DNA from 4 places in the Mesorhizobium sp. M6A.T.Cr.TU.017.01.1.1 genome. Region 3 is predicted to be linked to each of the others. Evidence: predicted binding sites of a transcription regulator. Region 3 holds the regulator's gene; each other region holds the start of a gene.
The links. Region 3 encodes PhoB, which activates phosphate uptake and scavenging genes when phosphate is short. Its sites were predicted from a motif close to TGTCATNNANCTGTCAT; they were not measured.
Positions count from the first base shown of each region.

Region 1: a site for PhoB is predicted at 4,401-4,417, ahead of EOB36_RS13285 (esterase-like activity of phytase family protein). Genes of this name have one in related genera too.
Region 2: a site for PhoB is predicted at 2,113-2,129, ahead of EOB36_RS21445 (ceramide glucosyltransferase). Genes of this name have one in related genera too.
Region 4: a site for PhoB is predicted at 5,517-5,533, ahead of phnC (phosphonate ABC transporter ATP-binding protein). Genes of this name have one in related genera too.

Region 1 covers NZ_RZTA01000033.1:40,040-47,487, reverse strand. The annotation lists gene EOB36_RS13320 (N,N-dimethylformamidase beta subunit family domain-containing protein) at 1-52, opposite strand, end outside; gene EOB36_RS13315 (ParB N-terminal domain-containing protein) at 210-458, shown strand; gene EOB36_RS13310 (SRPBCC family protein) at 597-1,082, shown strand; gene EOB36_RS13305 (alpha/beta hydrolase) at 1,109-2,065, shown strand; gene EOB36_RS13300 (GFA family protein) at 2,257-2,655, shown strand; gene EOB36_RS13295 (hypothetical protein) at 2,920-3,135, shown strand; gene EOB36_RS13290 (GH25 family lysozyme) at 3,311-4,327, shown strand; gene EOB36_RS13285 (esterase-like activity of phytase family protein) at 4,478-6,676, shown strand; gene EOB36_RS13280 (endonuclease domain-containing protein) at 6,931-7,302, shown strand.
Region 2 covers NZ_RZTA01000071.1:21,001-28,448, reverse strand. The annotation lists gene EOB36_RS21450 (O-succinylhomoserine sulfhydrylase) at 1-810, shown strand, start outside; gene EOB36_RS21445 (ceramide glucosyltransferase) at 859-2,013, opposite strand; gene apaG (Co2+/Mg2+ efflux protein ApaG) at 2,239-2,631, shown strand; gene EOB36_RS21435 (Hsp33 family molecular chaperone) at 2,787-3,821, opposite strand; gene argF (ornithine carbamoyltransferase) at 3,945-4,856, opposite strand; gene EOB36_RS21425 (aspartate aminotransferase family protein) at 4,874-6,073, opposite strand; gene EOB36_RS21420 (GcrA family cell cycle regulator) at 6,429-6,947, shown strand; gene EOB36_RS21415 (magnesium and cobalt transport protein CorA) at 7,053-7,448, opposite strand, start outside.
Region 3 covers NZ_RZTA01000003.1:28,377-35,824, reverse strand. The annotation lists gene xylF (D-xylose ABC transporter substrate-binding protein) at 1-395, opposite strand, end outside; gene EOB36_RS01550 (ROK family protein) at 663-1,910, shown strand; gene phoB (phosphate regulon transcriptional regulator PhoB) at 1,945-2,634, opposite strand; gene phoU (phosphate signaling complex protein PhoU) at 2,651-3,358, opposite strand; gene pstB (phosphate ABC transporter ATP-binding protein PstB) at 3,395-4,210, opposite strand; gene pstA (phosphate ABC transporter permease PstA) at 4,223-5,836, opposite strand; gene pstC (phosphate ABC transporter permease subunit PstC) at 5,829-7,217, opposite strand; gene EOB36_RS01520 (PstS family phosphate ABC transporter substrate-binding protein) at 7,339-7,448, opposite strand, start outside.
Region 4 covers NZ_RZTA01000020.1:23,432-30,879, reverse strand. The annotation lists gene phnH (phosphonate C-P lyase system protein PhnH) at 1-264, shown strand, start outside; gene EOB36_RS09125 (carbon-phosphorus lyase complex subunit PhnI) at 266-1,378, shown strand; gene EOB36_RS09120 (alpha-D-ribose 1-methylphosphonate 5-phosphate C-P-lyase PhnJ) at 1,375-2,286, shown strand; gene phnK (phosphonate C-P lyase system protein PhnK) at 2,283-3,059, shown strand; gene phnL (phosphonate C-P lyase system protein PhnL) at 3,268-3,975, shown strand; gene EOB36_RS09100 (DapH/DapD/GlmU-related protein) at 3,972-4,589, shown strand; gene EOB36_RS09095 (DUF1868 domain-containing protein) at 4,776-5,480, shown strand; gene phnC (phosphonate ABC transporter ATP-binding protein) at 5,604-6,461, shown strand; gene phnD (phosphonate ABC transporter substrate-binding protein) at 6,608-7,448, shown strand, end outside.

The sequences.
Region 1 (7,448 bases), on a different contig from region 3:
GCTGGTGGGGCGTCAGTCCGAAATCGGGGAATTCGGTAGGAAGCTTGGTCATGAACGCCTGTGAAGGGTCGAACGCGTCATTTCGACCATCTGGCGGCCAACCGTCAATTGGAAACGATCGGGCCAGCGATAGCTCACAGCCGGCCTTGGCCTTGCCTGCCAAACAGATTATCTCACAAAGGGCGGCCTTTTCCGCCACAGGAGCCGACATGCTGAGAGTGCAAAAGGTCAGGGTGGACGACATCTACGTGCCGACCGCGCGCAAGAAGACACTGCATCCCGAAACCGTCCGGCATCTGGCCGAGGACATTCTGGAAAACGGCATGAAGACGCCGATCCAGGTGCGCCATGACGGCAAGCGCCATATCCTGGTCGAAGGCCTGCACCGGCTGGAAGCGGCGAAGTGGCTCGGCGAGACCGACATCGACGCCTATCTGGTGCAAGCCAAGCGCCACTAAGCTCTCATTCGGCGTTCGCCGGAGTCGGCCTGGCGAAGTTTTTCGCGAGACCCGTGTCGGGCTGCGCGTTGCCCGCTCGTCCTTGAGACGGAAACCGGCATTCAAGCCAACTCTTTTGCAAGCAGTGAGGAGACCATCATGACCACCAAGCTCGACATCGCCCCCAGCTCCGACCGCGAACTGGTTCTCGCCCGCATCATCGATGCGCCGCGCGAGAACGTCTATCGCTGCTGGACCGAGCCGAAGCTCGTGACGCAATGGTTCGCGCCAAAGCCGTGGACGACGCCGCGCGCCGAAATGGATGTGCGCACCGGCGGCTCCAGCCTGGTTGTCATGGCGGGTCCCGACGGCAATGAATTCCCGAATCCCGGCATCTTCCTCGAAGTCGTGCCGGGCAAGAAGATCGTTCTCACCGACGCCTATACGAAGGCGTGGGAGCCGTCCGAAAAACCGTTCATGACGGTCGTGCTGACCTTCGAGGATGAGGGCGAGGGCAAGACCCGCTACATCGCCCGGGTTGCGCATTGGTCCGTCACTGACCGCGAAGAGCACGAGAAGATGGGCTTTCACGAGGGCTGGGGCCAGTGCGCCGACCAGCTCGAAGAACTGGCCAAGCGGCTTTGATGTCAGCAGGACGGGAGGATACCGACATGTCCAGATCGATGTTTTTCGCCATTTTCGCCTCGGCCGCAGCACTGTTCGCCGCGCCGGGCGCCACCAAAGCCGAGGAGGCAAAGCCCGCCATGACGACCGAAACGAAAGCAATGCCGAAGCCGGCGAAATCAGGCCTGCTGCCGATCAACGGCCTGAATTACTATTACGCCGTCTACGGTAGGGGTGAGCCGCTGCTCCTGCTGCATGGTGGTCTCGGCACGATCGACATGTTCGCGCCGATCCTGCCGAAGCTTGCCGAAAACCGCACCGTCATCGGCGTCGATCTGCACGGTCACGGCCGCACTGCGCTCGGCGACCGGCCATTGAGCCTGGAGGCGATGGGCGACGACATGGCGGCAATCGTCAAGGCGCTCGGCTATGAGCAGGTCGATGTCATGGGTTATTCGCTGGGCGGCGGCGTCGCTTTCCGCATGGCCGTCCAGCATCCCGAGGCAGTGCGCCGGCTGGTCCTGGTCTCGACCGGCTATGCCGCCGACGGTTTCTATCCCGAGATGCGCGGCCAGCAGGCGCAGGTTGGCGCGGCGATGGCCGACATGATGAAGGAGACGCCGATGTACAAATCCTACGTGGCGGTCGCGCCGCATCCGCAGGATTTCCCGAAGCTGCTCGATCAGCTCGGCGCCTATATGCGCAAGGACTACGATTATTCCACCGACGTCCCGAAGCTGAAGATGCCCGTCATGCTGGCTTTCGGCGACAGCGACATGTACCGGCCAGAGCACGAGATCAAGTTCTATCAGATGCTCGGCGGCGGACTGAAAGACGCCGGCTGGATGCGCGAGAACCTGTCGCAGAACCGCCTGGCCATCCTGCCGAACCGCACCCATTACGACGTGTTCTTCGCGCCGGAACTGGTGGCCGCCGCGCTGCCCTTCCTCAATGGCGAGACCAAGGTGAAGACCTGGGACGAGATCGTCAGCGAAACGAACTGACCGCCTGACACATGCCTGCCGGCCGTCTCCCTCGAGATGGCCGGCGACGTTTGTTGCGCGTCGCGCCTGACCACACCGCAAGTTCCGCCTGCCGCATCACGCCAAGAGATGGCGCCATCAAAGCTTTTCAATTGACGCTGCTATGCCGGCAGCTACCTTGCCGTCAATCCTAGGAAAGAGGGGCTCAGGCAATGGCGAAATATCAAGGCGGCTGCCTGTGCGGGGCGGTGCGCTACCGCACTGATGCGGCGCCGATCAACGAGCGCGTCTGCCATTGCCGGCTTTGCCAGAAGGCGCTGGGCGCGGCCTTCAACGCCCGCGTGCTGTTCCGCATCGACGACGTGACGACAGAAGGACCGGTGGCATTGGTGAATTCCTCGCCCGATCTCAAGCGCGGCTTTTGCCCGGGCTGCGGCACGACGCTGTTTTCCCGCCGCGATTCCGTCGGCATCATCGGCGTCACGTCAGGCTCGCTCGACGATCCCTCGATATTCAAGCCGCAGATGCATATGTGGACCGCCTCGAAGCAGCCCTGGGTGCAGCTCGACGACGGCCTGCCGCAATATGAAGGCGCGCCGCCGCCCGCTTAACCTTCTCCCCTTGTGGGAGAAGGTGGATTGGCGCGCAGCGCCAAGACGGTTGAGGGGTGCTGGCCGGAGCGCTGTCGGTGCCAAGCTGGAACACCCCTCATCCGACCTCGCTTCGCGAGGCCACCTTCTCCCACAAGGGGAGAAGGCAAGGGTGCGTGCCCAATTTTTTTCATCCGGGACACGAGATAGCCGGCAAAGCGTCATTGGCGAGCCATCATTGCCACCTATCTATTGGTTGCGGGTCGGCGGTCGAGGAGGCGACGGATGAACGACAGAATCAACACCCTGGATGAGCTTTTGAGCGATCCGATGATCAAGCTCGTGATGGAACGCGATCGCGTGCAGCCGGCGGCGCTTCGCACGCTGCTTGAAGAAAAGGTTCGTCGGGCGGAGGATGATGCGCCGGTCAACCCCGATCGCTTTGTGCCGCCGGCTCACATGGTGGCCGAGACCTGCCACAAGCTATGGCTGTGCAGCTAGGCAACAATGCCGACAGGGTCAGCGGTCTTTCGCGCTGTCCCGCGGACGCTTCGATGAAGAAGCCCCTAACAATTTGATTCAAACTTTGTTGGTAATTTCTCGTTAGTAATCTGGACTGGTTTGTCCGGCGGCGCTGTCTTGCCATCGGTCTGTTGTGTTTTGCGTACAGGTCCAGATGCGGTTATCAGGCGTCGTTATCTTCTCGATCGCAGCGCTGTGCCTTGCCGGCTGCACGTCGACGTCCAGCGTCGACGCGCTGCAAGTGCCGTCCAGCGAGACGACCAGCTCGGTTGTGAGGCCGCCCGCGCCGGTCGCGTCGGTCGGTGCCGCCGATGCCGCACCCGCCTTCGCTCAGGAAGAGGCGATGGACCAAGCCGTGGCGATGGCTCCTCCAGAGCCTGTGGAAAGCATTGAACCACCCGCCGAGCCAATTGCCCTGGTGGCGCCGAAGCGGCTGGCGCGGGCAGCACCGATCCTCGCCGAGCCGGTCCAGCGCTATCGTTTTCGTGACGCCAAGCCGATCAATTTCGGCAGGGCCTCGCCCAGGCACCTCGCCGTTCACGGCGTCGACGTTTCACGCTGGCAGGGCAACGTGAACTGGGACAAGCTGCGCGCGCAGGGCGCGAACTTCGCCTACATCAAGGCGACCGACGGCGGCGATCATCTCGACCCGATGTTCAGGAAGAACTGGCGCAATGCCGACGCTGCCGGCCTCAAGCGCGGCGCCTATCACTTCTTCTATTGGTGCCGCACGGCAGGCGAGCAGGCCGACTGGTTCATCCGCAACGTGCCGAGGGTCGAGGGCGCCTTGCCGCCGGTGATCGATGTCGAGTGGAACGGCGAATCCAGCTGCAAGCGGCGGCCGTCGCGGCAAAAGGTGCTGGAGAAGATGCAGGTGTTCATGGACAAGCTGGAACGCCACTACGGCCAGCGGCCCATCATCTACACCGCACCCGATTTCTACCGCGACAATCTGCGTGGCGCTTTCCCCGACTATCCGTTCTGGCTGCGCGCGGTCGCACAGCACCCGTCAAAGGTCTATCCCGGCCGCAAATGGGTGTTCTGGCAGTATTCCGGCTCCGGCCTGTCGCACGGCGTGAGGGGCCGCATCGACCTCAACGTCTTCCACGGTGACGAGAGAGCCTGGCGGAACTGGGTTGGCGGGCGGCAGATGGTGGCCGAGGCGGAGTAGGCAGTCGCAGAGACCGCATTTGCAGGCCAGCACGACGTGAGTATCGACGGCCCCTGACCGCCTGTCGCGGAATTGTCATGGATCCGTCATCGCATTGAAATGTCGCTCCTCCAAAGCAGGTGGCTTCCATCCGAACAGGAGACGCCACCCGTGCCCCGCCATTCCGCGCTTTTCGTCCTGACGGCAGCGCTTGCTGCCTCCGTTTCGCTGCCGGCCCATGCCGACATGATGTTCAACCGGGTCGCGAGCTTCGCAGTCGCCGGAAACCTCCCGGCGGACGTCGAGAAGGCCACGCCGACTTCGTCCGAGATCATCGCGGCCTCCGAAGACGGCATGACGCTGGTCTATTCCGACAGCCCGCTCGGTGCGGTCGGCTTCATCGACATCACTGACCCCAAGGCGCCCAAGGCCGGCGGCATCGTCAAGATCGACGGCGAGCCGACCTCGGTCGTTGTCCTCGGCGGCAAGGTGCTGGCCGGCATCAACACGTCGGAGAGCAAAGCCAAGCCTTCGGGCAATCTCACCGTCATCGACCTCGCCTCCAAGGCGATCGAAAGCACCTGCGACCTCGGCGGCCAGCCGGACTCGCTGGCGCTGAACAAGGACGGCAAGTTCCTGGCCATCGCCATCGAGAACGAGCGCGACGAAGAGCTGAACGACGGAGAAATTCCGCAGATGCCGGCCGGCGACCTCAAGATTTTCACGCTTGCCGAAGGCCAGCCTGATTGCGCGACGATGAAGACCGTGAACCTGGCGGGCATTGCCGAAGTCGCGGCGGAAGATCCGGAGCCGGAATTCGTCGCTTTCAACGAGGCCGGCGAGATAGCGGTCACGCTCCAGGAAAACAACCACATCGCCATCGTCAACGCCGAAACCGGCGCGATCGTCACGCACTTCTCCGCAGGCTCCGTCACGCTGGACAAGGTCGACACCAAGAAGAACGGCGCCTTGTCCTTCGATGGCAAAATGGAAAGCGTCGCGCGCGAACCCGACGCCGTGAAATGGCTCGACAATGACCGTTTCGTCCTCGCCAACGAAGGCGACTACAAGGGCGGCTCGCGCGGTTTCACAATCTTCAGCAAGATGGGCGAGGTTCTCTACGAATCCGGTCCATCCTTCGAGTACCAGGTCGCCAATGCCGGTCATTACCCCGACGACCGCAACAAGAAGGGCATCGAGCCGGAAGGTCTCGAGACCGGCGCCTTCGGCGAAGACAGGCTGATCTTCGTCGCTTCGGAGCGCGGCTCCGTTGTCGGTGTCTACAAGGACACCGGTGCGGAGCCTCAGTTTGTCCAGATCCTGCCCTCCGGCATCGCTCCGGAAGGCCTTGTCGCGATCCCGTCGCGCAATCTCCTGGTCACCGCCAACGAGGCCGACCTGGTCGAGGACGGGCTCGCCCGCTCGCATGTCATGGTCTACGAGCGCTCCGAGGGTCCCGCCACTTACCCGATGATCACGGCAAAGCTCACAGCAGACGGCACGCCGCTCGGCTGGGGTGCGCTTTCGGCGCTCGCGGCCGGCGAGACTGCCGGCAAGCTCTTCGCTGCGTCGGACTCGTTCTACGCCAACGCGCCCTCGATCTTCGAGATCGACGCCACGCAGACGCCGGCGCTGATCGCCGGCAAGACCATCGTCACGCGTGGCGGCCATCCTGCACAGAAGCTCGACATCGAAGGTCTTGTCGCCGACGGTGACGGCGGCTTCTGGCTGGCCAATGAAGGCGATCCGGCAAAGCTCGTCCCTCACGCCATCCTGCGCGTCGACGACAAGGGCGAGATCAAGCAGGAGATCGGCTTCTCGATGGAACTGCTCGCCCACCAGACCCGCTTCGGTCTCGAAGGCATCACCACCATCGGCGAAGGCGATGACCTGACGCTGGTGATGGCAGTGCAGCGCGAATGGGCCGACGATCCGAAGGGCCAGGTCAAGCTTCTGGCCTACAAGCCGAAGGCCAAGGAATGGTCGGCGGTGCGCTATCCGCTCGAAGCGACCGAAGCTGGCTGGATGGGCCTGTCGGAGATCGCCGCGCATGACGGCAAGCTCTACATCCTCGAACGCGACAACCAGATCGGCGACCTGGCCAAGGTGAAGCGCGTCTATTCGGTGGCGCTCGACGCTTTCAAGCCGGCCAAGCTCGGTGGCGAACTGCCGTTGATAGAAAAGACGCTGGTGCGCGACATCATCGGCGACCTGAAATCAGCCACCAACGGCTATGTCGTCGACAAGGTCGAAGGTTTCACCATCGACAAGAACGGCGACATCTTCGTCGCCACCGACAATGACGGCGTCGATGATTCCTCCGGCGAAACGCTGTTTTTACGCTTGGGCAATATCAGCGCCGTGAACTGAGGGGCAGCTCTTTCCTTCTCCCCCTGTGGGAGAAGGTGTCGCCGAAGGCGACGGATGAGGGGTGTTCCAGCTTGGCACCGACGGCACTCCGTCCAACACCCCTCATCCGTCTCGGCGCTACGCGCCGATCCACCTTCTCCCACAAGGGGAGAAGGGAGAGCGTTGGCATTCCGCGCTTCGGCCAATCTTAAATGTCAGCGATTTGCGTGACGATGGTGCTGGACGGAGCGCCAAGGCTGGGTAATCTTCGCCCCATGCCGCATCAGTCCGTCGCTCCGATCAAACGTCGTTTCGCCCGCTCGATGCGCCGCGAGCCAACGGAGGCGGAGGACCGCCTGTGGCACGAACTGCGCGGGCGCAGGCTCGATCGCATCAAATTCCGGCGTCAGGTTCCTGTCGGCAAATTCGTCGCCGATTTCATTTGCGCCGAGGCCAGGCTGATCATCGAGATCGACGGCAGCCAGCATGCGGACTCGAACCACGATCGGGAACGAGACGCCGAATTGAAGGTGAGGGGCTTTCGCGTGCTGCGCTTCTGGAACGACGACGTGCTGCGGGATTTGAACGCCGTCTGCGACACCATCATAGCTTATGTCCGCGATGAGAGTTTGCAACCGTGGCGGTGAGGCCTTCCCTTCTCCCCCTGTGGGAGAAGGTGGATTGGCGCGCAGCGCCAAGACGGAAGAGGGGTGTTGGCCGGAGTGCTATCAGCGTCAAGTTGGAGCACCCCTCATCCGTCGCCTTCGGCGACACCTTCTCCCACAAGGGGAGA
Region 2 (7,448 bases), on a different contig from region 3:
GGCATCGAGGCGACGCTGGTCGACGGCACCGAAATCGCCAATTGGGAAAAGGCGGTCAGGCCGAACACCAAGCTGTTCTTTCTTGAAAGCCCAACCAATCCGACGCTGGAAGTCGTCGACATCGCAGCCGTTGCCTCGCTTGCCAATTCGATCGGCGCGCGGCTGATCGTCGACAATGTCTTTGCCACGCCGTTGCAGCAGCAGCCCTTGCAGCTCGGCGCCCATATCGTCGTCTATTCGGCGACCAAGCACATCGACGGCCAGGGCCGCTGCCTCGGCGGCGTCATCCTGTCGGACAAGAAGTGGATCGATGAGAACCTGCACGACTATTTCCGCCACACCGGTCCGAGCCTGTCGCCCTTCAACGCCTGGACGCTGCTGAAGGGCCTGGAGACGCTGCCGCTGCGCGTGCGCCAGCAGACGGAAAGTGCCGGCCGGATCGCAGATTTCCTTGCCGAGCGATCAGAGATTGCCCGTGTCATTTATCCGGGCCGCGCCGACCACCCGCAGGCGGCGATCGTCAAAAAGCAGATGTCGGGCGGCTCGACGCTGATCTGCCTCGACGTCAAGGGCGGCAAGCAGGCGGCCTTCGCCTTCCAGAACGCGCTCGATATCGTGCTGATCTCCAACAATCTCGGCGACGCCAAGAGCCTGATCACTCACCCGGCGACGACGACGCACAAGAATCTGAGCGACGAGGCGCGCGCCGAACTCGGCATCGGGCCAGGCACGCTCAGGCTGTCTGTCGGCCTGGAGGACGCCGACGACCTGCTCGAAGACATCGAGCAGGCATTGAAAGCCGCCAGATAGGGATACGCACTGGAGCGGCTTTGCTCGCATCGTCAAAAGCAGGCGCTGTCAGGCGCCCGACGGGGTCTCTTCCAATTCCGCAGCGGCGCTGGTGTGGATGGTCATCGTGTTGCCGCGCCAGTCGACGGCACCGCTGAGCCAGCCTCGCGCCCAAATGGCGGGAAGCATCACGTCCCGCGCAACCATCGCCGGGATCATGCGCAGCGACAGGTGCCAGCCCTTAGCCGAGGCGAGAGCGCATTCCGGCAAATACGCGACTACCAGCACGGCGATGGCGGTTGCCGACAGGCTGAAGCCGGCGCTGGCCGCCGCAATCAGCGCAAGCGCCAGCGGCATCGCCGCGCCGATCAGTATCTCGGGCGCGAAGAACAGGGGGAAGGTGACGCGGCGCAGGCGTGCCCAGCGGGCCTGGCGCGACCAGATTTCGCCGAGAGTGCGCAAACCGAGCGGCTGCTCAAAGGGCGAGGCGACGAGATTGACGCGCAGTCCGAGCCCGTTGACCAGCTTGGTCGCGGCGGCGTCCTCGGCGATCTCGGCGGCAAGCGCACGGATGCCGCCATTGGCGTCGAGCATGGGCTTGTCCCACAACATGCTCTTGCCCTGGGCAAAACCGAGGCCGATCACCTCGCCGGCATATTGCCAGCGCGCCTGTAGGGTGTTGAGGAATGCGCATTCGACCTCCGCCCAGAACCCGTCCGGCCGCGAGCCGATCGGCGTCGAGCAGACAAGGCCGGTGTCGGGCCGCCACGTCGCCATCAGATGCTGGACATAGTCCCTCGGCATCAGGACGTTGGAATCGGCAAGGATGACCCAGCGGTGGCGCGCGGCCTCCCAGCCCTTCACACAATTGTTGAGTTTCGGATTGCCGCTGATGCGGTCGTCGCCGACGAGCAGCCGGGCCGGCACGGCCGGAAAGCGGGCGATCGCATCGGTGATCGGCCTGACCACCGGGTCGTCGGCATGGGCGACGCAGAAGATGAGCTCATAGCGCGGCCAGTCGAGCGAGAAGACGCGCTCGAGCGTTTCCTCGGCAAACGGCTCGACGCCGCGCGACGGCACGACGATCGACACCGCAGGCGCCTTGCCGGCTGGCGGCGCGATCCTGCCAGGCCGCTTCAGCTTCAACGAAGCGAGCAGGATGCTGGCGAGATTGACAAGGAGCAGAGCTGTGGAAAGCAAGGCGGCTGTGACTGTCAGTTCCATCGATATCTGGTCACTCCAGAAAAACCGGCCGCATGGAAGCCGTTTTCAACAGTTCGACAGAATGCTGAGTCGCCCGGCCCTGCACACCATCATTGTCATGTGTCACTTAAATGACATTGTTCTTCGGCAGCTGCGCTCAAAGGAGTCGGACAACGCCAGAAAGCACCCGGTTGACCAAACCACGGAGAGCGTCGAAAGTTCCGTCTACATATTGTGGAGTAGTCTATGTACAGCGCCGTTACGCGCAACATCGAAGTACAGGTCAGGCCGTTCTATCTGGAGGATCGCTCCGATCCGTCGGAGAACCGCTATGTCTGGGGCTACCAGGTCACCATCGACAATCAGTCGGATGAATTCGTGCAGCTTCTGTCACGCTACTGGCACATCACCGACGGCACCGGCCGGGTCGAGGAAGTGCGCGGCGCCGGTGTTGTCGGCGACCAGCCCGAACTCAACCCCGGCGACAGTTATCAATATACATCCGGCTGCCCGCTCTCGACGCCGTCCGGCATCATGGTCGGCCACTACACGATGCGCAACAAGCGGGGCGAGACGTTTGATATCGCCATCCCCGCCTTTTCGCTCGACTTGCCGGGCACACGGCGGACGGTGAACTGAGAGAGAAAGCATCGGCCGTTCGCGCCGCCCCTCATCCGCCTGCCGGCACCTTCTCCCCGTAAAGGACGGGGAGAAGGGACAAGCTCCAGCGCCCCCCTCTCCCCGTCCTTATGGGGAGAGGGTGAGGGTGAGGGGCAGCGCCAACGCTATCCACTTTACTGTGCCGAGCCGAACTCCGCCGGATCGAAGTCATATTGCTTCGAGCAGAATTCGCAGGCGACGTGAATGCCGCCATCCTCGGTGCTGTCCCTGATCTCGTCGGCGGAGAAGCCTTCGAGGATGCCGCGGATCTTCTCCTTGGAGCATGAGCACTGGTCGGCGACCGGCACGCCGCCGAAGACATGGACGCCGTGCTCGTGGAACAGCCGGTAAAGCAAGCGCTCGGCGCCGATCGTCGGATCGATCATCTCCGTCGGCTCGATCGTTCCAAGCAACGCCAGCAGTTCCTGCCAGGAATTGTCGGCCGGATCGTGGATCTCCTCACGCGGATCGCCGTCGCCGCCCGGAAGGTCGGGCACGCGCATGCGTTCGGGCGATTGCGGCAGGAATTGCGCCAGAATGCCACCGGCACGCCATTGCTCGCGGGCACCGCCGACGCCGGGCGTCAACAGCTTGGCCACCGAGAGCCTGAGATCGGTCGGGATCTGCTCCGACTGACGGAAATAGGTGCGCGCGGCCTCTTCCAGCGTCTCGCCGTCGAGCTGGACGATGCCCTGATAGCGTTGCGTGTGGGCGCCCTGGTCGATGGTCAGGGCCAGGACACCGCTGCCGAGCAGCGTCTGCTGCGAGGTCTCGCCGGCAGACGTCAGCGCTTCCAGCCGGTCGGCATCAAAGCGCGCATAGGCGCGCAGAGCCTGCGGCGTGGAAAAATCCGCAACCAGCATGTCGACCGGCCCGTCGGTGCGGGTCTGCAGGATGAACTTGCCCTCGAATTTGAGCGAGGTGCCGAGCAGCACCGTCAGCACGCAGGCTTCCGCCAGCAGGCGGGCGACCGGCTCGGGATAGTCATGACGGCTGAGGATCGCGTCGAGCATCGGCCCGAGCTGGACGGTGCGGCCACGCACGTCGAGCAGGCCGACCTCGAAGGGCACGACATGATCGTCGCCGGCATAGCCGAACTCGCCGAGTTTGGGTTGATGTTCAGCCAATTGATGAGTTTCCAACATAACAAAGCTCCGGGGCGCGGCCATGCCGCCCTCCGGGGCGCATGCGTCGAAACGCGCTCGATTTGCGTGATGCGCCTGAGATAGGCACCACACATTGCCGGATCAAGGTGGGCCGGATCAAGGTGGCCCGGATCAAGGTGGCCCGGATCAAGCGCCGAGGCACCAGGCCAGAACCGCCTTCTGGGCGTGGAGCCGGTTCTCGGCCTCGTCGAACACCACCGAATGCGGCCCGTCGATGACCTCGTCGGTGACCTCCTCGCCGCGATGCGCCGGCAGGCAGTGCATGAACAATGCGTCGGGCTTTGCCTTCGCCATCAGCGCCGCGTTGACCTGATAGGGTGAGAAGACATTGTGGCCGCGGGCACGGTGCTCCTGGCCCATCGACACCCAGCAGTCGGTGACAACGCAGTCGGCCTCGTGGACCGCCTCCTCGGGCGAGCGGGTGAAATTCAACTTGCCGCCATGCGCCGTCGACCAGTCGACATGCTTCTGCGCCGGCTCGCTGCCTTCCGGCACGGCAACGTTGAGGTTGAAGCGGAACCGCGCCGAGGCTTCCAGAAGCGAATGCAGCACGTTGTTGCCGTCTCCGGTCCACGCGATGGTCTTGCCGGCGACCGGACCGCGATGTTCCTCGAAGGTCATGATGTCGGCCATCAGCTGGCAGGGATGGGTATCGTCGGTCAGCCCGTTGATGACGGGAACGGTGGCGTTCTCGGTCAGCTCCAGCAGCCGGTCATGCGATGTGGTGCGGATCATGATCGCATCGACATAGCGCGACAGCACCTTGGCCGTGTCGGCGATGGTTTCGGAGCGGCCGAGCTGCATCTCGGTGCCGGTCAGCATGATGGTCTCGCCGCCGAGCTGGCGCATGCCGACGTCGAAGGACACGCGCGTGCGCGTCGACGGCTTGTCGAAGATCATCGCCAGCACCTTGCCTTCGAGCGGTTTCGTCCGCTCGCCGGCCTTGAGCCTTGCCTTTCGCACGACGGCATCGTCCAGCATGAAGCGCAGATCGCCCTCAGAAACGGCGGAAAGATCGGTGAAATGGCGAAGGCTCATTTGGGGTCTTTCGACTGTTACTTCGCGGCAGCCGCGGCGATGGCGTCGGCCAGGCCCCGGGCGCCGGCGCGGATGCGGTCGAGCGCCTCGTGGATCTCGGCATCGGTGACGGTGAGCGGCGGCAGCAGGCGAAGGACGTTGTCGCCGGCCGGAACCGCCAGCAGATGCTGGTCGCGCAACGCCATGTTCACCTTGGTGTTGGGTGCGGCGCATTTCAAGCCGAGCATCAGGCCGGTGCCTCTGATGTCTTCGATGATATCAGGAAATTCGTCGGCGACACTCGCCAGCCCCTGCTTCAGCAGCAACGCCTTGCGCTGGACATCCTCCAGGAAGCCGTCTTCCAGCACCACGTCGAGCACGGCGTTGCCGACCGCCATCGCCAGCGGGTTGCCGCCGAAAGTGGTGCCGTGCACGCCAGCGGTCATGCCGACGGCCGCCTCGTCGGTGGCGAGGCAGGCGCCCATCGGGAAGCCGCCGCCGATGCCCTTGGCGACCGCCATGATGTCTGGGGTGACGCCAGCCCATTCATGCGCGAACAGTTTTCCGGTGCGGCCGATGCCGCACTGGACCTCGTCGAAGATCAGGAGCAGGCCATGTTGTTCGCAGAGCTGCCTCAACCGCTTCAGCGACTGCGTCGGCACCGGGCGGATGCCACCCTCGCCCTGCACTGGCTCGATCAGTATTGCGGCGGTCTCTGAAGTGATCGCCTTTTCGGCGGCGTCGATGTCGTCGAAGCCGACCTGATCGAAGCCTTCGACCTTGGGCCCGAAGCCTTCCAGGTATTTATACTGGCCGCCGGCGGCGATGGTCGCCAGCGTGCGGCCATGAAAGGCGCCTTCGAAGGTGATGATGCGAAAGCGCTCGGGATGGCCCTTGACGAAGTGGTAGCGCCGCGCCGTCTTGATGGCGCATTCCAGCGCCTCGGCGCCGGAATTGGTGAAGAACACCTTGTCGGCGAAGGTGGCGTCGGCCAACCGCTCGCCCAGACGGCTCTGCCCCGGAATCTCGTAAAGGTTGGAGACATGCCAGACCTTGGCCGCCTGCTCGGTGAGTGCCGAGACCAGACGCGGATGGCTGTGGCCAAGCGAATTCACGGCGACGCCGCCGCCAAAATCGAGATATCGCTCGCCCTTGTCGGTGACCAGCCAGGTGCCTTCCCCATGGTCGAAGGCCAGGGGTGCGCGGGTAAAGGTCTCGAAAAGCGCCGAACCGCTCATTATATGCGTCTCCGGTACCGGAAAATCAAAAAAGCCGCCAAAGCGGCGGCCTTTGCGGCTTATCGTGTTTTTCGGCCATGAAGTCAACGAAAACGTCGCGCAATGACGCGCGGCAAGCCCTCCAGCGAGGCGCCGGCTCATAAGCGACCGGGCAAGTTGGGGAAAACCGAAAAAACCGATTCGTGTTGGCCCTCGGACTCTTGTCACCGAGTCAGCGCATAAGGTAATTGTAGTCGAGAAATAACTAGATTTCGTGCGGCGGACCTAATCACCCGATATATGTGGTGTCTGCCCGGCGAAAGCCGGATCGTGGAAGGATTCCGATCGCCGCACATTTCAGCAGGAGCGCGGTCTCATGAATTGGACTGACGAGCGGGTCGAACTTCTTAGAAAATTGTGGTCGGAGGGACTGAGCGCCAGCCAGATCGCCGCACAGCTCGGGGGTGTCAGCCGCAATGCTGTCATCGGCAAGGTGCATCGGCTGAAACTGTCGGGCCGCGGACGCTCGACCGCCACGCCGGCACGCCAGAAGAAGAGCGTGCAGGGATCAACCGTCCAGAAATCGGTGTCGCGGGCGGCAAGCACAGCGCGGCATATCACCACGTCGATCGGCGCGACCGCGCTGCAGGCGCAATTCGACGCCGTACCGATGACGCGTCATTACGTCCGTCCGGTCGAGAACGTCGTTGTGCCGATCTCGCGGCATCTGCAACTCGTCGAGTTGACCGAGCGGACATGCAAATGGCCGAATGGCGATCCGCTTTCGGAAGAATTCCATTTCTGCGGCAACGACGCGGCCGAAACCGGACCCTATTGCAAGTATCACTCCCGCATAGCGTTCCAGCCGGCCTCGGAGCGGCGCCGCAGTCGCTGAGCGAATAGCGAATAGCGAATAGCGAATAGAGACGGATTGAGCCTCCGCGAGGAAGCAGCTTCATTTTCACCTATTCGCTACTCGCTATTTCCTATTCGCTCTCTTTCACAGCCAGCCGCTCTTGCGGAAGCGCCAGTAGAGAACCGAGCAGACCAAAACAATCGCTCCCAGCACGATCGGATAGCCATATTCCATCCTCAGTTCCGGCATGTCGTTGAAATTCATGCCGTAGATGCCGGCGAGCGCCGTCGGCACCGCCAGGATGGCAGCCCATGAGGCAAGCTTCTTGGTGATCGCCGTTTCCTGGCTCTGACCAACCAGAAGGCTCGCCTCGAAGGCAAAGGCGAGAACCTCCCGCAAGCTGTCGATCTTCTCCTGGACGGTGCGGATGTGGTCCGTGACGTCGCGGAACAGCGGGTGCATGGCCGCATGGATCTGCGGCAGGTCGGCGCTGGTCAGCCGGCGGCAGACTTCCACCAGCGGCAGTGCCGCATTGCGCAG
Region 3 (7,448 bases):
ACTTCCTGGTTGTCGAAGGTCAGATAGAACACGTCCTTGTTCTCGATCAACCGGTCATAGCCGACGACCGGAATGCCTTCGTCCAGCGCCTTTTGCACCGCCGGCCCGATGGCCGACGCATCTTGCGCAAGGATGATGAGCGCGTTGGCGCCCTGCGAGATCAGGCTCTCGACATCGGTCAGCTGCTTGCCGGGATTGGACTGCGCATCGGCGGAAATATACTTGTCGCCGGCGGCCTCGATCGCTGTCTTCATGGCGGCTTCGTCGGTCTTCCAGCGCTCTTCCTGGAAGTTCGACCACGAAACGCCAATGACCTTGTCCTTCGCCTGTGCGACCGACGCGAGCGTCAGCGACATGGCGACCCCCGCCAGGATGGCGGCTGCGAATCTCTTCATGATAGTCCTCCCTGCGCCGCGATACGGCGCGACCAAACTGGCCCGAAGGCCGGCACAAAGGCTCTATTTTTTCGAGCCTCGAAAAAATACTGGTCCAACGCCGAAGCGCTGTCAACATCAATTCTGATGGATTTTGATGTCCCTGCCGACTTTTTTCGAGCCCCGGAATAAACAATGACAGGGCCTTCTGCTTCTGCCAGTATTTGTCGGACGCTACCGACGGCTTCCGGTTCATGAGCGGCCACGGCAAGAGGGAGGAAGCAAAGGATGTCGGTTGGAATCCGTCATGACGATTTGCGTCGGCGCAACCGGGCGATGGTGATTTCGGCCGTACGCCGGGCAGGCCAGCCGTCGCGAACCGAGATCGCCGCGACCACCGGCCTCAGCCATTCGACCATATCGGCGATCTCTTCCGACCTCATCCAGGAAGGCATCCTGACCGAGAGCAAGGCGAGCGAGACCGTTTCGCTGAAACGCGGCCGGCCGCAGGTCGGCCTCAGCCTCAATCCGGAAGCGGCGGCGGTGTTGGCCGTCGTGTTGTCGCTGAATTTCCTTTCGGTCGCCGTCATCGATTATGCTGGAGAAGTGGTCGCCGAGGAACAGCGCCGGCTGGACACGCTGACCATGTCGCGCGACGAGCTGATCGACGAATGTGTCGCCATCGTCCGGCGCCGGCTCGAAGATCCCGATCTCAATATCCAAAGCGTCGCCCGCATCGCGCTGGCGATCCAGGGCATCACCGATTCCCATGCGCGCGCCATGTTGTGGTCGCCGATCACGCCGCAGACGAACATTGCCTTCGCCGACATTCTGGAACGTGAGTTCGGCATCCCGGCCATCATGGAGAACGATTGCAACATGATGGCCGTGGCGCTGCGCTGGCGCGACCCGGATCGCTACCGCGACGATTTCATCGCCATCCTGCTCTCCCACGGCATCGGCATGGGGCTGGTGCTGAAGGGCGAACTGTTCACCGGCACCCATTCCTCAGGCGGCGAATTCGGCCACATGATCCACCGGCCGGGCGGCGCGCTTTGCCGCTGCGGGCGGCGCGGCTGCGTCGAGGCCTATGCCGGCAACTACGCCATCTGGCGCAATGCAAGGCAGTTGAGCGAGAACGCCGAGCCGGTCGCCGATGTCAGCGACGCCGAGATGCGGGCACTGGCGGCCCGGGCGCGCCAGACGGACGGACCGGAGCGCGAAGCCTACCGCAAGGCCGGCGAAGCGCTCGGCTTCGGGCTCGGCAGCCTGTTCGCGTTGATCGATCCGGCGCCGGTCGCCATGGTCGGCGCCAGCGCTGCCGCCTTCGACCTGATCGAGCCGGCCCTGCGCGAGGCCATCGCTCAGACCGCCGGCGGTCAGTATTCGGGTTCGATTTCCTTCGACACCGAGCCGAACGAGCTGCCGCTGATCCGCGAAGGCTGCGCCATGCGGGCGCTGAGCTTCGTCGACCAGGAGATTTTCGCGCCGGGCGCGCAAGGGAAGTCCGGCACGGCCAGGAAGCACGTGGCCTGAATGGAAGAACGCAGCTTGAATTCAGGCAGTCTGTTCAGTCTTCCCTGATCGCATAGCCCGCGCCGCGGATGGTGCGGATGACATCGGGCATGCGGCCATTGTTGACCGCCTTGCGCAGCCGGCCGACATGGACGTCCACCGTGCGCTCGTCGATGTAGATCGTCTCGCCCCAGACATTGTCGAGCAACTGGCTGCGCGAGAACACCCGACCCGGGTGCCGCATCATGAATTCGAGCAGCCGGAATTCGGTCGGCCCGAGCCGGATCTCGCTCTTCTTGCGATAGACCCTGTGCGATTCGCGATCGAGCATGATGTCACCGACCTTCAGCACGCTGGACAGCACTTCGGGCTTGGCACGGCGCAGCAGCGCCTTGACCCTGGCCATGAATTCCGGTGTCGAGAACGGCTTGACCAGATAGTCGTCGGCCCCGGTCGAGAGGCCGCGCACCCGGTCGCTTTCCTCGCCGCGCGCGGTCAGCATGATGATCGGCAGCCGCTCGGTTTCGGGACGCACCCGAAGGCGACGGCAAAGCTCGATGCCCGAAACCGCCGGCACCATCCAGTCGAGCACCAGAAGATCGGGCACGTTTTCCTGAAGCCGGATTTCGGCCTCGTCGCCGCGCGTCACCACCTCGACCTGATAGCCTTCGGATTCCAGATTGTAGCGAAGGAGGACGCCCAGCGGCTCTTCGTCCTCCACCACCATGATGCGCGGCGCGATCATCGGCCGGTTACCCCTGTCATGTCGCCGACGCCGACATCGTCGTTTCGTCGAGCTTCGGCCGATCCGCCGGCAATTGCTGCCCGGTCACGACATAGTAGGCGTTTTCGGCGATGTTGGTGACATGATCGCCGATACGCTCGAGATTCTTGGCGCAGAACAGAAGATGCGTGCAGGCGGTGATGTTGCGCGGGTCCTCCATCATGTAGGTCAGGAGTTCGCGAAAAACCGCCGTGTATTTCACGTCGATCTTCTCGTCGGCGGCGCGCAGCTCTTTCAACGCGCCGGCGTTGCGCGACACATAGTGCTCGACCACGCCGCGGAGCTGCTCGAGAACGAGATCCGCCATCGCGTCGATACCGTGCGAGAGATTACGCGGCGTGGCGCTCTGCCCGACGGCGCTGACCCGCTTGGCTATGTTCTTGGCCAGGTCGCCGATGCGCTCGAGATCGCCGGCCATCCGGATTGCGCCAACCACGGCGCGCAGGTCTTGCGCCATCGGCTGCCGCTTGGCGATCAGCGTGATCGCGCTGTCGTCGAGTTCGCGCTGCCGCGCATCCATGATGGCGTCATCCGAGACGACGCGCTGCGCCATCGCATTGTCTGACGCAAGCAACGCGCGGATCGACGCTGCGACCATCGCGGCGGCGAGCTCGTCCATGTCGCGGATCAGCCTGTCGATGTGCTCCAATTCCTCGTCGAAAGATGCGACGGTATGTTCACCCATGATACTGTCCTCGTGCTCGAAAATTCGCCGGACCGCTTAGCCGAACCGGCCGGTGATGTAGTCCTGGGTGCGCTTGTCGTCGGGGTTGGTGAACATCTTGTCGGTCGCGCCCTCCTCGACCAGATAGCCGAGATGGAACATCGCCGTGCGTTGCGACACACGCGCTGCCTGCTGCATCGAATGGGTGACGATGACGATCGTGTAGTTCTGGCGCAGTTCGTCAATCAGTTCCTCGACACGGGCGGTGGCGATCGGATCGAGCGCCGAACAAGGCTCGTCCATCAGGATCACTTCCGGCGACACAGCGATGGCGCGCGCAATGCACAGACGCTGCTGCTGGCCACCGGAAAGGCCAGTGCCCGACTCGAGCAGGCGATCCTTGACCTCGTTGAACAGGCCGGCCTTCTTCAGGCTCGATTCGACGATGCCGTCCAACTCCGCCTTGCTCCTGGCCAGACCGTGAATGCGCGGACCGTAGGCGACGTTTTCGTAGATCGACTTCGGAAACGGGTTCGGCTTCTGGAACACCATGCCGACGCGAGCTCGCAGCTCGACGACATCGATTTTCGGGTCGTAGACATCCTCGTTGTCGAGCGTGATCTTGCCGCTTACCCGCGCGATGTCGATCGTGTCGTTCATTCGATTCAAGCAACGCAGAAAGGTCGACTTGCCGCAGCCCGATGGGCCGATCAACGCCGTCACCTGGTTCTCGCGGACATCGAGATCCACGTCGAACAGAGCTCGCTTCTCGCCGTAATGAACGGAGACCTTTTCGCCCTTCATCTTGATCGAAGGCTCGTTGGTTCCGCTACTCAGTTTCTGCTCGACGCTGGCTTCCGTCATGATGTTCATATCCTCTACTCCTTACCAGCGCCGCTCGAAGCGCCTGCGCAGTATCACCGCGATGGCATTCATGATGACCAAAAATACCAGCAAAATCAAAATCGCCGCCGAAGTCTTCTGCTGGAACCCCGCTTCAGGAAAATCGGCCCACATGAATATCTGCACCGGCAGGATCGTCGCGGGATCGGTGAAGCCACCGGGAATGTCGACGATGAAGGCGACCATGCCGATCATCAGCAACGGCGCGGTTTCACCCAGCGCATGCGCCATTCCGAGGATGGTGCCGGTCATGATACCCGGCATCGCCAGCGGCAGGACGTGATGGAATACGGTCTGGACCTTGGACGCTCCGATGCCAAGCGCCGCCTCGCGGATCGACGGTGGCACGGCGCGCAGCGAAGCGCGTGAGGCGATAATGATGATCGGCAGGGTCATCAGCGCCAGCACCATGCCGCCGACCACCGGGGCCGAGCGCGGCAGGCCGAAGAAATTCAGGAATACGGCAAGTCCAAGCAGGCCGAAGACGATCGAAGGCACCGCCGCCAGATTGTTGATATTCACTTCGATGATCGTCGTCAGCCGGTTCTTGGGCGCAAATTCCTCAAGATAGATCGCCGCCGAAACGCCGATCGGGAAGGCGATGGCGAGCGTTACGATCATGGTCAGGAACGATCCGACGACCGCGCCCCAGATACCGGCCAGTTCCGGCTCGCGGCTTGCGCCGGTGAAGAAGAAGATCGAGTTGAACCGGCTTTCGATCAGGCCGGCGCTCTTCAGCGTATCGAGCCAGACGATCACCTTGTCCGAAATCTTTCGCGATGCTTCCGGCGTGTCGATGACCCGCAGGAATGCCTGGCCGCTCGCGGCTGGCGCCGTGCTGTCCAGCGCCTCGATCACCGTGCCCTTTGCGACCGCCGTTCCGTTGGCCCCAGGCGACAGCGCGGTCAGCTTGACCGTGCCGCCATTGAACGCGACCAGCAGCGACGACGCGCCGCTCGTCAGCGTGAGCATGCCGTTTTCGCCCTCGGTCGCACCATGGCCGCGCGCCAACGCCAGCATGGCATCGTCGCCGAAGGTCAGATCGATGTCGCCGCTGCTTTGCGAAGGCGTGACGCTTGTCGAAATCGCCTCGTCCGAACCGACGTCGGCAAGCAAACCCTTGAGATAAAGGTCGGCAAAATCGTCAAGTGGAACCGCGTAGTCCACAGTTCCTCCGAGCATCCCCGGATCAGCAGCGATATCTTTGCGCAGGAACACGCCTGTGCCCGTGGAAATCAGTCCGCGCAGCAGGCGCTTGTCCTGACGGCTCGTCACATCCGGAAATTTTGCCGTAAGCGCTTCCTGGGCGATGGCGTCGTAGTTGACGGCGTCGAGTTTCGCCGGGTCTACCTTGGCCGCCGAAAGATCGATCGGCAGCGTCAGATAGTTCTGCCGCAGCGCCGGGATCGCCTGCGTGACGATCGTCGACAAGAGCAGCACAAGGAACAAGCCGGCCAACGCGACGGCTGCGGCGCCAAGCCATTTGAACCACGTTTCCGCGCGGTAACGGCCCTTCAGCCGTGCCTTCGCGGCATCGTCGGTATGAATGCTGACCGGCCGTCTGCCGGCGCCGAATGACGCGATCGCATCAGTCATATTGCTCTCGGTATTTCTGGACGACGCGCAAAGCGACGATGTTGAGGGTAAGCGTGATGCAGAACAACACCAGGCCGAGCGCGAAGGCTGCAAGCGTCTTGGCGCTGTCGAATTCCTGATCGCCCACAAGCAGCGTCACGATCTGCACCGTCACTGTTGTGACCGCTTCGAGCGGGTTGGCCGTGAGGTTTGCCGCCAGCCCTGCGGCCATGACCACGATCATTGTTTCACCGATCGCGCGGCTGACTGCGAGCAGCATCGCCGAAACGATGCCCGGAAGGGCCGCCGGAAGGATCACCTTGCGGATGGTTTCAGACTTGGTCGCGCCGAGGCCGGCGGAACCGTCCCTCAGGGATTGCGGAACGGCGTTGATCACATCGTCGGAAAGCGAGGAAACAAAGGGAATGATCATGATGCCCATGACCACGCCTGCGGCGAGCGCGGATTCTGACGCAACGTTGAGACCCAGGCTTTCGCCCAGACCACGGAAGTAGGGCGCAACCGTCAGCGCAGCGAAGAAACCGTAGACGACGGTCGGAATGCCAGCAAGGATTTCCAATACCGGCTTTGCGACCGCGCGGACGCTTTTGGAGGCGTAATCCGAAAGATAGATCGCAGCCATCAGCCCGATAGGCGCAGCTACCAGCATGGCAATGAAGGTGATGAGCAACGTGCCGGCAAACAGCGGCACCATGCCAAAAATGTCCTGGTTGACCGCCCCGGCTTCCGCTCCGGCGCCGGTGAAGGCGCTCTGTGGCGACCAATGCGTGCCGAACAGGAACTTATAGAGCGGCACCTGTTGGAAGAACCGCAAGGATTCAAAGATGAGCGACAAGACGATGCCGATCGTCGTCAGGATCGCGACCGCCGAACAGGTGATCAAGAATGCGCGAAGAACGCGCTCGACCACGTGGCGCGCCCGGTAGGCCTGTGCGATGCGCGAATAGGCCCAGTAAAATCCGGACGCGGACAGTATGAGCGCGATCCCCCAGATGATCCAAGCGCTGGTCGCATGGATCGATTTGTAGACGGCCGCGGCCGCCTCTTTCGTGGGATCGGCGAAGCCGACAAGCCCGCCAAAGGCCATCGCGCGAGCGTCGCGGATGAAAGCTTCGACCTGCGGAATGCCCATTCCCGACAGCTCGGCGGAGAAGCGGTCGGCAATGATCGACGATTCAATTCCCGGCGTCACCATCGACCACAGCACGATCGCAAGCAGCGCGGGACCGGCGGCAAAAAGCGCCAGGAACATGCCATGCTGGCCAGGCAGCGAATGCAGCCGGGCGACGTCGCCATTGACACTGGCAATGGCGCGTGTGCGGCCTATCCAATAGGCCGCAGCAGCCAGAACTAACAGAAGAACAACGAGATAACCGACCATGATTCAGGACGTCCCCTCGACCGCCGGCCATTCACCGGCTCAAAGCACGGGACGTTGGTCCCGCGCTTTGTGCTTTAGAGCATGAGGGTCAGAGCTGATATTTGCCCGGACCCCGAAAAAATCAGGAGCCCATGCCCTTCAGGGCCTTGGCGTTTTCGGCCCACGTGGCGCGCTCGGCGTCCGGCAGCGGGATCAGGCCCTTGTCGGCCAGATAACCCTCAGGACCCCATG
Region 4 (7,448 bases), on a different contig from region 3:
CAAGGCACCCAGGATTATCCCGACCGCTCCACGACGCTGATCCTGCAAGTCGGCGATCTCGTTTCAGGTGCCCCTCTGTTGCTCGAAGGTCCCGGCATCGAAAAGACTGCAAGCATCGCGCCGGCGCAGATGCCGCGCCATTTCGTCGAACAGTGGAAGCAGAACAACCAACGCTTTCCGCGTGGCGTCGACATCGTCCTCGCCACCCCGGACGGCGTTGCCTGCCTGCCGCGCACGACGCGCATCAAGACGATGGAGGCGTGATATGTATGTCGCGGTAAAAGGCGGCGAAGCGGCCATCGCCAACGCCCACAGCCTGCTCGCCGACCGCCGGCGCGGCGACCGTTCCGTGCCGGCGCTTCGCCTCGACCAGATCGTCGAGCAACTGGCGCTCGGTGTCGACCGGGTGATGAGCGAAGGCTCGCTCTACGACAGGGAATTGGCGGCGCTCGCCATCGTCCAGGCGCGCGGCGACATGATCGAGGCGATCTTCCTGGTTCGCGCCTATCGCACGACGCTGCCGCGCTTCGGCTACACACGGGCGATCGACACCGGCGCGATGCTGGTCGAGCGGCGTGTCTCGGCGACCTACAAGGATCTTCCCGGCGGCCAGCTTCTCGGCCCGACCTTCGACTACACCCACCGGCTGCTCGATCCCGAGCTTGCCGCGGGCGGCGACGTCGCCGAGCCGCAGCAGCGTGCCAGCGAGGCGGAAGCCATGCCCCGTGTCTCCGCCATCCTCGCCCGCGAAGGCCTGATCGAGCCCGACGGCGACATGCCGCAGGACCATGTCCCCGGCGACATCACCCGCGAGCCGCTAGAATTCCCGATGGCGCGCGACATCCGCCTGCAGGCGCTGTCACGCGGCGACGAGGGTTTTTTGTTGGCGCTCGGCTACTCCACCCAGCGCGGCTATGCCCGCAACCATCCCTTCGTCGGCGAGGTTCGCATCGGCGAGGTGGAGCTGGAACTCGACGTGCCGGAGCTGCCCTTCGCCGTACCGCTCGGCTCCGTGCGTGTCACCGAGTGCCAGATAGTCAACCAATTCAAGGGCTCAGCCAAGGCGCCGCCGCAATTCACCCGCGGCTACGGCCTCGTCTTCGGCCAGAGCGAGCGCAAGGCGATGGCCATGGCGCTGTGCGACCGGGCGTTACGTGCTTCGGAATTCGGCGAAGATGTCGTCGCCGCAGCCCAGGACGAGGAGTTCGTCATCTCGCATTCCGACAATGTCCAGGCGACCGGCTTCGTCGAGCATCTGAAGCTGCCGCACTATGTCGACTTCCAGGCCGAGCTCGACCTGGTGCGCCGCATGCGCGCCGAGCATGATGCTCGCGAAAACGCCGGCAAAGCCGAGGAGAAAAGGGAGGCAGCGGAATGACCGCACAACCGACCGACATCGCCACCTACAACTTCGCCTATCTCGATGAGCAGACCAAGCGGATGATCCGCCGGGCGATCCTCAAGGGCATCGCCATTCCCGGCTACCAGGTGCCGTTTGCCTCACGCGAAATGCCGATGCCCTATGGCTGGGGCACTGGCGCCGTCCAGGTCACCGCTTCGATCATCGGCCCGGACGATGTGCTGAAAGTCATCGACCAGGGCGCCGACGACACCACCAATGCGGTTTCGATCCGTGCCTTCTTCAAGAAGGTCGCCAATGTCGCCGTCACCACCGAGACGGCGAAGGCGACCATCATCCAGACCCGCCACCGCATCCCAGAACATCCGCTGACATCAGGCCAGGTGCTGGTCTTTCAGGTGCCGATTCCCGAACCTTTGCGCTTCCTCGAGCCGCGCGAGACCGAAACGCGGAAAATGCATGCGCTGGAGGAATACGGCCTCATGCATGTGAAGCTCTACGAGGACATTGCCAGGCACGGCCGCATCGCCACCACCTACGCCTATCCGGTCAAGGTCGAGGGCCGCTATGTGATGGATCCCTCGCCGACGCCGAAATTCGACAATCCGAAGATGCATCGTTCGCCGGCTTTGCAGCTATTTGGCGCCGGCCGCGAAAAGCGCATCTATGCGCTGCCGCCTTTCACCGATGTGGTCAGCCTCGACTTCGAGGACCATCCGTTCGAGGTGCAGACCTTCGACCAGCCCTGCGCGTTGTGCGCGGCTGAGAACGTCTATCTCGACGAGGTCATCCTCGACGATCATGGCGGCCACATGTTCGTGTGCTCCGACACCGATCATTGCGAGAAGCGGCGCGAACAAGGCCATCGCGGCCGCCTTGCGCCTGAAACCCCTCTTGCCCTGGAAAAAACGGAGCCGGCGCAATGACCGACGAGCCGCTGCTGCGCGTTTCAGCGCTCTCCAAATTCTATGGCTCGCGCGTCGGCTGCGAGAACGTCACCTTCGACCTGTGGCCGGGCGAGGTGCTGGCGGTGGTCGGCGAATCCGGTTCCGGCAAGACGACGCTGCTCAACTGCCTGTCGACCCGGCTGCTGCCGAGTTCCGGCGCCGCCAGCTACCGCATGCGCGACGGCCAGTTTCGCGAGCTCTACCGGATGAGCGAGGCCGAGCGCCGCTTCCTGATGCGCACCGACTGGGGCTTCGTCCACCAGAACCCCGCCGACGGACTGCGCATGACGGTGTCCGCCGGCGCCAATGTCGGCGAGCGGCTGATGGCGGTGGGCGACCGTCACTATGGAAAAATCCGCGCCACTGCCGTCGACTGGCTGTCGCGCGTCGAGATTGACGAAGACCGCATCGACGACGAGCCGCGCGCCTTCTCCGGCGGCATGCGCCAGCGCCTGCAGATCGCCCGCAACCTGGTCACCGGGCCGCGGCTGGTGTTCATGGACGAGCCGACCGGCGGCCTCGACGTCTCGGTGCAGGCACGCCTGCTCGATTTGTTGCGCGGGCTGGTCACCGATCTTGGCCTCGCGGCCATCGTCGTCACCCACGACCTCGCGGTGGCGCGGCTTTTATCGCAACGCATGATGGTGATGAAGGATGGCCGCGTCGTCGAAAGCGGCCTCACCGACCGCGTGCTCGACGATCCGCGCGCGCCTTATACGCAATTGCTGGTTTCCTCGATTTTGCAGGTTTGACGATGGCGCCAAGTCACCCCCCTCTGGCCTGCCGGCCATCTCCCCCTCAAGGGGGGAGATTAGCAGCTTTCATGCCTCGCCCCTTCTGCAACGCAGGAGAATGGCGAAACCGAATACGACAGCCGATCTCCCCCCTTGAGGGGGAGATGGCCGGCAGGCCAGAGGGGGGTGCTGTCCCGCCAACGAACGACGATTGGAGCACCTTCTGATGGCAACCCCTCTCGTCGTCTCCGATGTCGCCAAGAGCTTCACCATGCATCTGCGCGACGGCATCAAACTGCCTGTCGTCGCCGGCGTCTCGTTCTCGATCAGGAGCGGTGAATGTGCAGTGCTCGGCGGCCCCTCTGGCGCCGGCAAGAGCTCGATCCTGAAGATGCTCTACGGCAACTACGCCGTCGACGCAGGCCAGATCATCGTCCAGCACGAGGATGGGCTCATCGATCTCGCAACGGCCAGCCCGCGCACCGTGCTTGCCGTGCGCCGGCTCACGATCGGCTATGTCAGCCAGTTCCTGCGCACCGTGCCGCGCGTCTCCGCTCTCGATGTCGTCGCCGAACCGCTGGTCGAGCGCGGCGCGGACCGTGAGGTTGCGCGCAACAAGGCGCGCGCCTTGCTGGCGCAGCTCAACTTGCCGGAAAAACTCTGGATGCTGCCGCCGGCGACGTTTTCCGGCGGCGAACAGCAGCGCGTCAACATCGCGCGCGGCTTCATCACCGAGCACCCGATCCTGCTACTCGACGAGCCGACCGCCTCGCTCGATGCCAGGAACCGCGATGTGGTGATTGCGCTGATCGCGGCCAAGAAGGCAACCGGCGTCGCCCTGCTTGGCATCTTCCACGACCACGACGTGCGCGAGGCGGTCGCCGACCGCGTCATCGACGTGACCGCCTTTGCCGCCGGGAAAATCGCCGCATGACCAGAAAGCTGTCGGAAACACCGCTGGTCCACGACACGGCGGAAGTCGAGAACTCGACGCTCGGCCGCTGGACCGAGATCGCCGACCGCTGCCGGGTTTCGGAGAGCACAATTGGCGACTATTCCTACATGATGCAGGACTGCGGTGTCTGGTGCGCGACGATCGGTAAGTTCGCCAACATCGCCGCCAGCGTCCGCATTAACGCCACCAATCACCCGACCTGGCGGCCGACGCTGCACCATTTCACTTATCGCGCCTCGGACTATTGGGACGACGCCGAACACGAGAGCGAATTCTTCGCTCAGCGTCGCGCCAAGCGCGTCACCATCGGCCATGACACCTGGCTTGGCCACGGCTCGACCATCCTGCCCGGCGTAACCGTCGGCGATGGCGCGGCGGTCGGCGCCGGCGCCGTGGTGTCGAAGGACGTTGCGCCCTACACCATCGTCGGCGGTGTGCCGGCGAAACCGATCCGCGAACGCTTCGACCGCCGCACGGCGGAACGTTATCAGGCGCTCGCCTGGTGGGATTGGGACCATATCAGGCTGCGCGCCGCGCTCGACGATTTTCGCGCGCTTTCGGCGGAAGCGTTTCTGGAGAAGTACGGTGAGTAGTGAGTAGTGAGTAGTGAGTAGTGAGTAGGAGATAGGAAGTCGCGGATTGGACGAAGGTCTCTCTTTTCACTACTCACTACTCACTACTCACTACTCACTCCCAACACACTACTCACTCCCACCACCACACCATTCATATCCCTGACACATGACTCGGACAAAGGCGGTCTTTCCCTGGAGATCGCCATGCCCATCAAACCTTCGCTCGCCGGATTCTTTGCCGGCTCGAACCCGAACCCTCCCGTGCATCTCGGCACGCGCTACGACACGTCAGGCAATTTCCTGACCGAGCCCGGCAACACGGTCGTCTGCCATCTCGTCAGCGGCTCAGCTTCCGAAACGGCAGTCATCGAAGTGCGTGAGCGGATGCGCGTTATGCCCGATGCCGACAGGCTGGCCTTCACGCCGATCTCCAGCCTGCATATGACGCTGTTCCAGGGCATCATCGAATATCGCCGCCGGCTTCCCTACTGGCCTGAGGATGTGCCCCTCGACACAAGCATCGACGACATGACCCGGCTCTATCTGGAGCGCCTGAATGGCGTCGGGGACCATGGCGCGTTTAAAGTCAGGGTTGTCGATGTCGTGCCGACCGGGCTTACCGTTACCGGCGTGTCGGACCAGGACGAGCGCATCATGCGCGCGTGGCGCGATGCCCTGTCGGTGCCGTTCGGATACCGGCATCCCGATCACGACAGCTATACTTTCCACATAACTTTCGCCTACCAGATCCGGCGCCTCGACGACGAAAGGGCCTCGCAATGGCAACAGCTATTCGATGACTGCCTCTCGCTGCTCGCCCTTCAGGCTCCGGTGATCGAGCTGCGGCCTCCGGCATTTTGCAGCTTCAAGGACATGAAGCATTTCGAGGAGCTTCTTGTCCTGGGCTGACGGCGCGACGTCTCTGCCTGTGGGCAGTAACAAAACTGACATCAATCCGACACCGCAGGTTCATGCGGCTGCGCTAGCGAAGGTTAACAGACCTTCGAAACGCGACTGGACTGGAACTTGCCTATGTCAGCAACCTCAGCCACGCTTGAAATCCGCGGCGTCACCCGCCGGTTTGGCAAGAACACCGCCGTCAGCAATGTCGATATCTCGATCCCGCATGGTCAGATGGTCGGCATCATCGGCCGTTCCGGTGCCGGCAAGTCGACCCTTTTGCGCATGATCAACCGCCTCATCGATCCCAGCCAAGGGTCGATTTTCTTTGACGGCGCCGAAGTCTCCAGCCTGCGCGGCTCGCTGCTCAGGCGCTGGCAGCGCGACTGCGCCATGATCTTCCAGCAGTTCAACCTGGTGCCGCGTCTCGACGTGCTGACCAACGTCTTGCTCGGCCGGCTCAATCACCGCTCGACCGTTGTCAATCTGCTCGGTGTCTTTTCTCGCGAGGAACGGGCCGAGGCGATCGCGGCGCTCGAGCGTCTCGACATTGCCCGCACGGCGCTGCAGCCGGCCGGCACCTTGTCCGGCGGCCAGCAGCAGCGCGTTGCGATTGCCCGTGCCATGATGCAGCAGCCGAAGGTGATCCTTGCTGACGAGCCGATCGCCTCGCTCGACCCGCTCAACGCCAAGGTGGTTATGGATTCGCTGCAGGACATCAATCTGCGCGAGGGCATCACCGTCGTCACCAATCTGCACACGCTGGATACCGCGCGCACCTATTGCAACCGCATCATCGGCATGGCCGCCGGCAAGGTCGTGTTCGACGGCCCACCCGAAGACCTCAACCGCGAGGCCGTGCGCCTGGTCTATGGTGCCGATAGCAATGGTGGCGAAATCTCCGAGGCCATCACCTCGACCAGCGTCACCATCAAGCAAAAAATCGCCGCATCCGCCGGACCGCTCGAGCCCGCATTTCCGGGCTACTAGTTCCATGATCCCGACAAGTGGATACCGGTATCCGGAAACGATCATGGACAAGCAAAAGAGCGCCTGGATCGCCGGCCCGCGTCAAGGGCGCTGTCAAAATTCGAACGCTACCGGCGCGATGCCGGAACCAACAGGAGAGACGCGACATGTTTAGAAAGATGCTTTTCGGTGCTGTTTCCATCGTCGCCATGGCGATGGGCGCGGTTCAGGCACAGGACCTGAAGGAATTCCGCGTCGGCATTTTGGGCGGCGAGAACGAAGCCGACCGTCTGCGCAACTACCAGTGCTTCGCCGACCACATCAAGGAAGTCCTCGGTGTCGAGAAAGTCTCGCTGTTCCCGGCCGCCGACTACGACGGCGTCATCCAGGGCCTGCTCGGCGGCACGCTTGACTATGCCGAGCTCGGCGCTTCCGCCTATGCCAAGATCTATCTCGAAAACAAGGACGCGGTTGAGCCTATCCTGACGACGGTCCAGACCGACGGTTCGACCGGCTATCATTCGGTCATGGTCGCCCGTGCCGATTCCGGCATCAAGACGCTCGCCGACATGAAGGGCAAGAAACTCGGTTTCGCCGATCCCGATTCGACTTCGGGTTACCTGATCCCGGTCACTTCACTGCCCAAGGACATCGGCATGGATGTGAAGAGCTACTTCGCGTCGACCGGTTTTGGTGGCGGCCATGAACAGCTCGTCCTCGAGGTCCTGAAGGGCACCTTCGATGCCGGCACCACCTGGGCCTCCGGCGTCGGCGACTTCAAGGACGGCTACAGCTCGGGCAATCTGCGCAAGATGGTCGACAAGGGCGTCCTCAAGATGGACGATCTTGTCGAATTGTGGCAGTCGCCGATGATCCCGAACGGCCCGCTGGTGCTGCGTGCGTCGATCGATGCCGGCGCCAAACAGAAGGTCACCGATTTCCTGACCAAGCTTCCGGAAACCGATCCAGCCTGTTTCTCGGCGATACAGGGCGGCGACTTCAAGGGCT